DNA from 3 places in the Synechococcus sp. CCY9201 genome. Region 2 is predicted to be linked to each of the others. Evidence: predicted binding sites of a transcription regulator. Region 2 holds the regulator's gene; each other region holds the start of a gene.
The links. The regulator NtcA, encoded in region 2, controls nitrogen genes in cyanobacteria. The targets are predictions, from matches to a motif close to GTANCNNNNGNTAC.
Positions count from the first base shown of each region.

Region 1 (3,275 bases), on a different contig from region 2:
GCAGTTCGTCGAGCACACCACCCACTTCCGCCGGGCTTGGCAACAGCAGGAAGTACTTCACATCAAGGATGCGGGTGGTCTTATCGGCCCGCTCGATCAGGCGACCCAGTCGGCTGAACTGCCAGGAGAGGTCGCGGCTGAGGGTGGCATCGGTGATGCCATAGAACAACTGGCAGCCCCGCCGGATCTCATGGAGCTGCTCCTGGGGAGGCTTGCGCCAGAACGCCTCATTCTCCTGCAGGGTCCAGTAGAGATCGTTGATGTGCTCCCACATCTCCGTGGTGATCACCTCGCGGATCTGGCGGGCGTTCTCACGGGCGATGGCGATGCAATTGACGATGCTGTTGGGGTTCTCGACCTCATGCACCAGAAACTGCACCACGTCGGTGGGCGAGCCTGCCGGGCAGAGCTTGTCGAACAGCTCGCGATCCCCACTGGCGTCGATCAGGGGCAGCCAGGGTTCAGCGCTGCCGGGCGGGCAGTCGAGCGCCATGGCTTCACTCACCTCCACGAAACGGGAGATGTTTTCGGCCCTCTCCACATAGCGGTTGATCCAGTAGAGCGATTCAGCGACGCGGCTCAGCATGCGCCCACCTCCTCGGCCTGGCGTTCGTCCACGATCCAGGTGTCCTTGCAGCCGCCCCCCTGGGAGGAGTTCACCACCAGGGAGCCTCGCCGCAGGGCGACGCGGGTCAGCCCTCCCGGGCTGACCCAGGCCCCCTTGCCGCGCAGCACGTAGGGCCGCAGGTCGACATGGCAGGGGAAGAGTTCACCGTCGCTGAGGGAGGGAACGGTGGAGAGGTCCAGGGTGGGCTGGGCAATGTAATTGCGGGGATTGGCCTTGATCTTGTCGGCGAACTCGCTGATCTCAGAGGCGCTGGCGTGGGGGCCGATCAGCATGCCGTAGCCACCGGCCTCGGCCACGGCCTTGACCACCAGTTCGCCGAGATGTTCCAGCACGTAGGCCTGATCCTCGTCGCGGGAGCAGAGATAGGTGGGTACGTTCTCGATGATCGGCTCCTCGTGGAGGTAGTAGCGGATCATCTCCGGCACATAGGCATAGATCAGCTTGTCGTCGGCCACGCCGGTGCCGGGGGCGTTGGCGATCGCGACGCGGCCGGCGCGGTACGCGGCCATCAGGCCGCGTACCCCCAGCATGGAGTCGCTGCGGAACACCGCCGGATCGAGGAAGTCGTCGTCAATGCGGCGATAGATCACATCCACCGCCTCGAGGCCGCTGGTGCTGCGCATCCAGACCCGATCGTCCTGGCAGATCAGATCACGCCCCTCGACCAGCTGAATGCCCATCTGCTGGGCGAGATAGCTGTGCTCGAAATAGGCACTGTTGAACACACCCGGCGTCAGCAGCACCACCTTCGGCGTTTCGGTCCAGGGAGCGAGTTCCCGCAGGGTCTGCAGCAGGTGAGAGGGGTAATCGTCGATCGGCTGGACGGTGCGGCCCTGGAAGAGGCTGGGGAACATGCGTTTCATCACGCGCCGGTTCTCCAGGAAGTAGGCCACCCCGGAGGGGCAGCGGAGGTTGTCCTCCAGCACGCGCCAGGTGCCTTTGCCATCGCGCACCAGATCCAGGCCGGAAATGTGGCACCAGCGGCCCAGCGGCAGCTGGAATCCCTGCATCTGGGGGCGCCAGCCCTGGGAGCTCTCGACGTCGGAGCGGGGGATGACGCCGTCGTTGAGGATGTTCTGATCGCCGTAGACATCGGCCAGGAAGTGGTCGATCGCTTCGAGGCGCTGGATCAGTCCGAGTTCCAGCCGCTGCCATTCCCCGACAGCGATCAGCCGTGGCAGCGGATCGAAGGGCAGGATCCGCTCGACGCCACGGTTGCCGGAATCATTGAGGCGGAAGGTCGCCCCGAGACGTTTGAGCAGCATGCCGGCGGCGGCATGGTTGCGGTTGAGTTCCTCCAGCCCCAGATTGCCGAGCGAGGAGAGCAGGGGCCGCAGGGCCGCCCGGGGTTCATCGGTGGAACTGAAGTACTCGTCGTAGCCGCGGTTGGGTTTGTACTCGGTAAACATGTCCCGGCTCCGGCTGACCTTGGCGGATCATGCTGAGCGTCGGGGGCACCTCTGGGTATGAATAGCTACGGAATGGCTGCTTGGCGTCAGGAGCTTCAAGTCCTCTTCCGCTGCTTTCCTGGCCAGGGGTCCGTGCCGAACAGCGCAGATGCCTCAATCAACCTAATCGCGCCGGAGGTCGGCTCCGTTCTGTGGGTGCCGGTCTTGGCTGAGCAGCTCTGTGTGTCGGCAGGCGTGCACGACGGCGACGGGGCTCGGATGTCATCTCTGGCGGGTTGATCGGTGACTGCTGGGACCGTGTCCGAAGACGGTGCTGCGGGGGAAGCCCGTGCTGGTAAGGCCTGAGCTGGCAGGTGGGGATGCTTTGGCCTGAAGCGTTCTGGGGCTGGTTGCACGGAGTCGTGGCGCAGGCAGCCGGATCCGTTGTGACGGTGACAGGTTGTTCCGAGAATCCGCGCCTAGTGTGGTAGTTGAGATTGGGATATGAGAGTTGACTTCCTGCAGGGGATAAGCCTGCACTGACCGGGTTGTCCAGTCGATGCATCCGCTGAGAGGCGGTTGCCTGCCTGGCAACGCCGCTCCGACCCGAGACCTTGCCGCGCAACCTGGCCCAGCTCGTTCCGTGCCCCCTTTCCATGACCTCCCAGGGCCATTACCTCCCCTTCAGTGATTCCGATCCCGGCCTGGCCACTGAAGGGCTCGAGTATCCGGGCAGTTTCTTTGCCGGCACGACCCTGCAGCCGTCCATTGGCCCCAGCGACGATCAGGACTCCCGCCGACATCTGCGCAATCCAGTGGAGGCCTGCCGCCCGATTGCCGTGCAGGTGCTGGATGATCTCGGCCAACCTGCCTCTGCCTGGTATCTCGCCGACATCCTTGATGTGAGCGTGGGCGGCTTCTGTCTGCTGATCACGGAAGACCAGCCCATGCCCCTGGCCCAGCGCCTGCGGATACGACTGGATGTGCGGCCCCATCCCTCCTTCGGCGTGGACGTGATGCCGGCCGTGCTGCGCTGGTTCGTACGCTCCGGCTTTGTGGTCACCCTCGGCGTGGGCTTTGAGAAGCCCCTCGACTCGCTGCCCCTTCTGCTGCCCTGCCGCCGGTCCACCAAGCGTCAAATCACTGCTTGACCAGCTTGTGCAGGCTCCTTACCCGGCAAACATCACAGTAAGAAGTAGCGCTGCGCCATCGGCAGCACCTCGGCGGGCTCGCAGGTGAGCAGCTCGCCGTCGGCGTAG
Region 1 covers NZ_JAYGIC010000105.1:3,147-6,421, reverse strand. Annotated here, with positions in the region: gene VB716_RS10235 (alpha-E domain-containing protein) at 1-586, opposite strand, end outside; gene VB716_RS10230 (circularly permuted type 2 ATP-grasp protein) at 580-2,037, opposite strand; gene VB716_RS10225 (PilZ domain-containing protein) at 2,673-3,167, shown strand; gene ureC (urease subunit alpha) at 3,200-3,275, opposite strand, start outside.
Region 1: a site for NtcA is predicted at 2,093-2,106, ahead of VB716_RS10230 (circularly permuted type 2 ATP-grasp protein). Genes of this name have one in related genera too.

Region 2 (3,275 bases):
AGGTCGTAGCCATAGGAGGAACAACCAAAGCTGAGCACCGGTGCGCTGGAGGTCTCGGGTTCGAGATGCCTCACCAGATGGTCTTCAAAGGGATGGATCATGCCGGCATCGGCCCGCTCCTTGATCCAGCGGTCGTTCTTGAGCATCAGCCGCGGCGCAGTTGGGTGACCTGATCGGCCATGGCCATCAGAGCGGCGGGCATCGCCGGGCCCGTCAGGATGACATCCAGCTGAGCCGGCCGCTGTTCCAGCACCTCGGTGACATCCAGAAGAGACAGATAACCCAGCTCGATCGCCAGCCCCAGTTCATCAAGCACCATCAGATCCACGGCGCCCGCCAGCAGCTGCTGGCGGCTGAAATCCCACACCTCCCGGACAGCCGCCAGGGCAAGGTCCTGCTCGGCTTCAGCCTGCAGGGGCGCCGCAAGGCAGGCGGGCACCGCCGGCCGCAGCCACTGCAGGCGGCCGCAAAGCCAGAGACTGCGGCCCAGCCCCTGATCCACGCCACCTTTGAGAAACTGACTCACCAGGACGCGACTGCCCAGACCCGCCGTGCGCAGGGCCTGGCTGAACACGGCGCCGAAGCTGCCGCGGAAAGGGGCTGTGTGCACCTGAAGCAGCCCTTCGGCCTGAGGCACGGGCCGAAGGGGCACTACAGCGCGAGTCGCTGGGCGGACAGGGTCAGTTCGCTGCTCAGGCCGGGCCTCCAGCCGCTGACCCCGGACAGAGATGTCACCCCGCTGGGAGGGGCGATGGCTGCCCTGGGGGCTGGCAAGACTGGCGGTCATGGACATCCCGGAGGGCGATGGGGCCGGGCGAGCGGATCATTCCGGCCGACCTGGACAGGGACCGAAGCGATGGGATCGGACGCTGCGCTGGAACCTGAATGTAGCGGCATCTGCGCCCTGGACAAGCCACACACACCATCCCTGGTGGGAACAGACGGTTTCGCGGAAACGGCGGCACAGGCTGCGACAGGCGTCAACAGCCGCACAGGCCCAGAGCGCCAGGGGCTGGCGAGCGGGAGCGGAAGCGGAGGCCCTGACAGCAACCGTGTTGGTTGCTACAAGAAAGAGCAGGGTCGCTCCGTAGCTTCCCAGTTCCTGCCCCGCCGTCATGGTCGGCGCTACTCGCGGCTTCAGCCGTTACGCCCCCCCTCCCCCCAGCGGCTCCGCTGGCACCGGGTCGGGTGTGTCCGGCGGAGCCGGAGCCACCCTTCTCGAAGTGATGCGCGGTCTCGGCGGCAGCAGCGTCGAGACCGTGGAGCGTGGCAAAACCATTTTCTTTCCCGGAGATCCGGCCGAACGGGTCTATCTGCTGCGTCGCGGCGCCGTGCGGTTATCGCGGGTCTACGAATCCGGTGAAGAAATCACCGTGGCACTGCTGCGGGAAAACAGTCTGTTCGGTGTGCTGTCGCTGCTCACCGGGCAGCGATCCGATCGCTTTTATCACGCCATCGCCTTCACCCGCGTGGAGATGGTGACCGCTCCCGCCACCTCGGTCCGCCAGGCCATTGAGCGCGATGCCAGCGTCGGGCTATTGCTGCTGCAGGGCTTGTCCTCCCGCATCCTGCAGACCGAAACCATGATCGAAACCCTCACCCACCGGGACATGTCCTCCCGGCTGGTGAGCTTTCTGCTTGTGCTCTGCCGCGATTTCGGTGTGCCCAGTCAGGAGGGGATCACGATCGACCTGCGCCTCTCCCACCAGGCGATCGCCGAGGCGATCGGCTCCACCCGGGTGACGATCACGAGGCTGCTGGGCGACCTGCGCAACGACGGGCTGGTGCAGGTGGATCGCAAGAAGATCACGGTCTTCGACCCGATCGCCCTGGCCAAACGCTTCAGCTGACCGCCTCCACTCCAACCAGGTCAGCTGAGCAGATTGCGGTAGCGATCCAGCCAGCCCTGAGGCACGGCACCGAAACGCTCTGCCAGACGCTCCACCATCGGTAGATAGTCGCGCGCCATCTCCCGCTGAAAGCCCAGGGGGGGTTCCCGGCCGCCGGCGGCCACGTTGACGGCCGGCGGCAGACGCAGTCGCTCGTTCAAAGGGGGCGCGGCCAGAAAGTCGAACAGGTCGTCGGCGAAGGCTGCAGGATCACTGCTGAGCTGTTCGAAAAAGCAGCAGTGCAACTGAGCGGGCTGGAACACCGCCTCGACGGTCTCGATGGTGCGGAGGTAGTTGGAACGGCTCACGGCCCCGGGCATGCGGGCCTGCTCCAGCAGAGCGGCAATGTCGGCCTCACCGTCGAACTGGCCCTTGCGGACCCGGTTGCGGATCGCCGACCAGACCCTCAGCACGGGATCGCGCATCACGAACACCAGCCTCAGCTCCGGTGCCAGACGCTGCATCCGCTCCCACACCGGCCGCTCCAGGGTGGCGTAGGCGGGGGTGATCTCGCCGACCCGCTTGCCCTGGCGACGTCCCTGACCAAACAGGCGGCAATACCAGGCATCACTGCGCGGCAGGAACCAGTAGCGGCCGAACCAGCGGGGATCGCGGGCGAAACGCTTCAGGTCCCAGAACCTGGCGCGTCGCCGCTCATCGGCGTCGAACACGCCGAAGCGGATCTGGGGCTTGTCAAAGTAGTGGAGCTCCTTGACCGGCGTGAGCCACAGATCCGGATGCTGGCTGAGAACCCTGTGCAGCCAGGTGGTGCCGGAACGCTGGGCCCCGATCACCATGAAGTCCGGAACCATCGCGGTGCAAGCCGGGCGGGCCAGACATTAAACGACCCAGAAGCACCGACCGGACCACAGACATCGGAACAGCCCAAGGATCAGACCCGGCGGGACGCCTCCCCAGACTGTCCGCACCGTGCCGGACGACGGGGTCTGTGCTGCAGGATGCAGCCTTCGGATCCCCCGGATCCGAAGGCTGACAGCGGAACGACGGCGTGGTGAGGCAGCGATGACGGGTTGGTTGTTGATCCTGGTCCTGCTGGTGCTGGGCGGCGTGCTCTCCACCCTCGGTGATCGGCTCGGCAGCCGCGTGGGCAAGGCGCGCCTCAGCCTGTTCAACCTGCGACCGCGCCGCACCGCGGTGCTGATCACGGTGCTCACCGGATCGCTGATCAGTGCCATGTCCCTGGGCCTGATGCTTCTGGTGAGCCAAAGGTTGCGGGTGGGCCTGTTCGAACTGGACCAGCTGGAGCAGAGGCTGCAGCAGAGCCGCGACGATCTGGCACGCAGCCGCCGCGACCTGGTCGGTGCCCAGGCCGCCAGCGCCACCGCACAGCAGGCCAGCCGCCGAGCCCAGGCGGCCACCAAGCGG
Region 2 covers NZ_JAYGIC010000100.1:9-3,283, reverse strand. Annotated here, with positions in the region: gene dcd (dCTP deaminase) at 1-146, opposite strand, end outside; gene VB716_RS10090 (cob(I)yrinic acid a,c-diamide adenosyltransferase) at 146-787, opposite strand; gene ntcA (global nitrogen regulator NtcA) at 1,116-1,850, shown strand; gene VB716_RS10080 (sulfotransferase) at 1,871-2,701, opposite strand; partial or broken gene VB716_RS10075 (DUF3084 domain-containing protein) at 2,913-3,275, shown strand, end outside.

Region 3 (3,275 bases), on a different contig from region 2:
GGCTGGTGACCAGTTCGCCACATTCGGCATCGACGATCCGCACGCCCCTGGCCTCAAGATTGCTTGCCACCGCATCGAAGAGGCTGAACAGCTCCTCATATTTGAACCCGCCCAACCCGTTGAGCAGCACCACCACCCGAGCCTCCTGGGGCGGTATGTCATCCGGGCTTTCCGCCAGAAGCGCAGCCACCAGCAGCTCCGCCAGTCCGGCAGCGTCGGGGAGAGGACGCTCCTCCAGCCCCGGCTCGCCGTGCACGCCCAGCCCCACGGCCATGCGGCCCGCCGGCACAGAGAACAAGGGAGACTCCGCCCCCGGCAGGGTGCAGCCGCTGAAGGCCACACCGAGGGTTCGGGTGCGGGCATTGGTCCGCCGGGCCAGCCTCTCCACCGCATCCAGGTCCAGGCCTGCTTCGGCAGCCGCACCGGCCACCTTGTACACCGCCAGCCCGCCGGCAATGCCACGGCGCTGATTCATGGCGGAGGGCGGGGCACTGGCGATGTCATCACTCACCGCCACAATGCGCACGTCGTGGCCCTCGGAACGCAGGCGTTCCGCCGCCAGGCCGAACTGCAACATGTCGCCGGTGTAATTCCCGAAAGTGAGCAGGAAACCAGCGCCCCGATTCACCTCACGGCTCACACTGACGATCTGGCCAGCCGACGGCGACGCGAAGATGTTGCCGCAGGCGGCACCGGCGGCCATGCCCATCCCGACAAAGCCCATGAACGCGGGATAGTGGCCGGACCCACCGCCGGTCACCACGGCCACCCGTCCCCTGACGAGGCCTGAGGCACGCACGACACCACCCGCCACGGCCCGCACCCGGCGGCGATTCGCAGCCACGAACCCAGCCTTGGCCTGTACCGCAAAGCGGCCGGGATCGGTGATCAGGTGCGTCATGCTCTGAGACCCCGAATGGGGCCGTCCGGATCGTCAGCATCAGCATGGACCCTGCTGCTGTTGCGGCCCAGGAGTTTCATGACAGCGTCATGCTGTACCACCCATCTCACTACCCAGGACCATCGGGACGGTGCCGAACGCCGCGGTCACTCACAGGCCGTGAGGCCGTCGTAGCGACCGTGGCGGGGGTGGGCAGGATGATCACGGCCGGCAGCGACGTAGAGCCGCTGGAGGATCAGAGAGGGGACTGGCTCAAACAGGCCTAGATGGCGAAGGTAGGAAATGAGGGCATGAACCATCCGGCAGCTCACACAGGTCGACCTCATTCCAATCAGACCATCGGACGACGTCTGTATGAAAATCATCCAAAAGGCCTGGTGAAATCCAGATCTGTAGTGATTGATGCCAGCAAGACGCGTCGATCAATCGATAGTCAGGAGTTCGCAACTGACATCAGGCCATGATCCAATGGCACGGCCTGATGCGGTAGCGGACATCACGACAACCGTTGTTCATGACTGCGAACCAAGACACAATGATCTCTGCATTGCTGGCTGCCAAAAAAGCCAAGGGAATGAGCTTTGCCGACCTGGGCGCCAAGCTGGGCCGCGACGAAGTCTGGGTAGCCTCCCTGTTTTATCTCCAGGCCACCGCCTCGGCGGACGAGGCAACCCAACTGGGTGAGCTGCTGGACCTGGATGCGGAAATCATCGCTGCATTGCAGGATTTCCCTACCAAGGGATCGCTGGATCCGGTGATTCCCACTGATCCATTGATCTATCGTTTTTACGAGATCATGCAGGTGTACGGCATGCCACTCAAGGATGTGATCCAGGAGAAGTTTGGCGATGGCATTATGAGCGCGATCGACTTCACCTTGCACGTGGACAAAGAAGCCAATCCCGCCGGGGACCGAGTGAAGATCACCATGTGCGGCAAGTTCCTGCCTTACAAGAAGTGGTGATCCAGGCGCTGCGCGTGCCCACCGGCCGAATCAGCCAGTAACGAAAAAGGACCCGTCGCAATGCGACGGGTCTGATCGTTGGAGACCTTGCTGATTGTTGAAAGCCGTTGAGAAAGTCGACTTTTAAATCAGCTTACCCAGATCATCAACGGGCGCCAAGCTCGGCAGCCAACTCACGCTCAAGCTTCTCATCATGCACCGTGGGCAGCACATTGCTGACCGTTGTGCGATGGGTGCTGTAGAAGAGCATACCGATGAACACCATCCCACCAACAATATTTCCCATGGTGACAGGCAGGTAATTCCAAAATGCAATCTGTCCGAAACTTACGCCAGAGCCCAGAAGAGGCCCCGTGGTGTGCAGGAACATGTTGACCACAATATGTTCCATGCCGAGAGCCTGGAACGCCGTGATTGGCAGCCAGCAGGCAAGGATCTTTCCAGGAACACTTTTGCTGACGAGCGCCAGTGTGACACCAAGGCAGACCAACCAGTTGGCAATAAGGCCTCGGACAAAGGCAAGAAAGAAACCAAGGACACCGAGGGACTGATACTTGACGATCACGTTGGCTTTATTCAGGCCGATGATCTTGTTGGCGACCGCAACCCAATCCCCTGACCCTGCAACCAGATCTGCAGTTCCACCACTTGTGAGGCTGATGGCAAACAGGATGCCCACCAGGCCTGTACCGAGGAAATTGCCGATCCAGACCCAGATCCAGTTCCGGATGGTTTTGCTCCAAGTGGTCTTACCTGCCCAGACCGCCATAGGAAGCAAGGCAAAGTTACCGGTGACCAGTTCCATGCCGAACAACACGATACTGGCGAATCCGAAAGGAAAGATCAGAGACCCGATCCACGGTATTCCGGTCTGAACCATGATCGTGAGGGCAAGGCACAAGGCCAGACCGAGAACGGATCCGGAGTAGAAACCTCGCAGCAACAGATTCTTGATGCTGACGCCGGATTTCTTGCCGCCGGCAGCAATCATGCCGTCAACGAGTTCATTTGGTAAGACGTAATCCATCTTTGAGGTGCTACTGAATTGGAACTGGGAACGAAAGAGTTAGGCGCCTCAGCCACGGATGGCGTTGATGAAGCAACCGATCAGCCCACTACCTGGACGGTGGCCTGCCTGGACAACCCTGTCGGGTGCCATGAAGTGATGGCCATGGGAAGAGAAAAAGCAGCTGTGGAATCAAGTTGGCGCCAACTAAGCAGAGCCTGCCGGTAGGGCCCCAGGGGAATGGACGATGAGACTACGCCTCAGTCAAGATGTCCAGCCAGAGGGAGCACTTCAACAGGGAAGGTACTGGAACAAGACAGACGACGAAGAAGCGAGAAGCATTCACTGCCCCGAGGGGTGGACGCAATAACGTCCAATGTTGACCTGTCGGAAACAAGCGAGGT
Region 3 covers NZ_JAYGIC010000109.1:7,184-10,458, reverse strand. Annotated here, with positions in the region: gene VB716_RS11005 (dihydroxyacetone kinase family protein) at 1-901, opposite strand, end outside; gene VB716_RS11000 (hypothetical protein) at 1,048-1,200, opposite strand; gene cynS (cyanase) at 1,416-1,865, shown strand; gene VB716_RS10990 (formate/nitrite transporter family protein) at 2,011-2,892, opposite strand.
Region 3: a site for NtcA is predicted at 1,294-1,307, ahead of cynS (cyanase). Genes of this name have one in related genera too.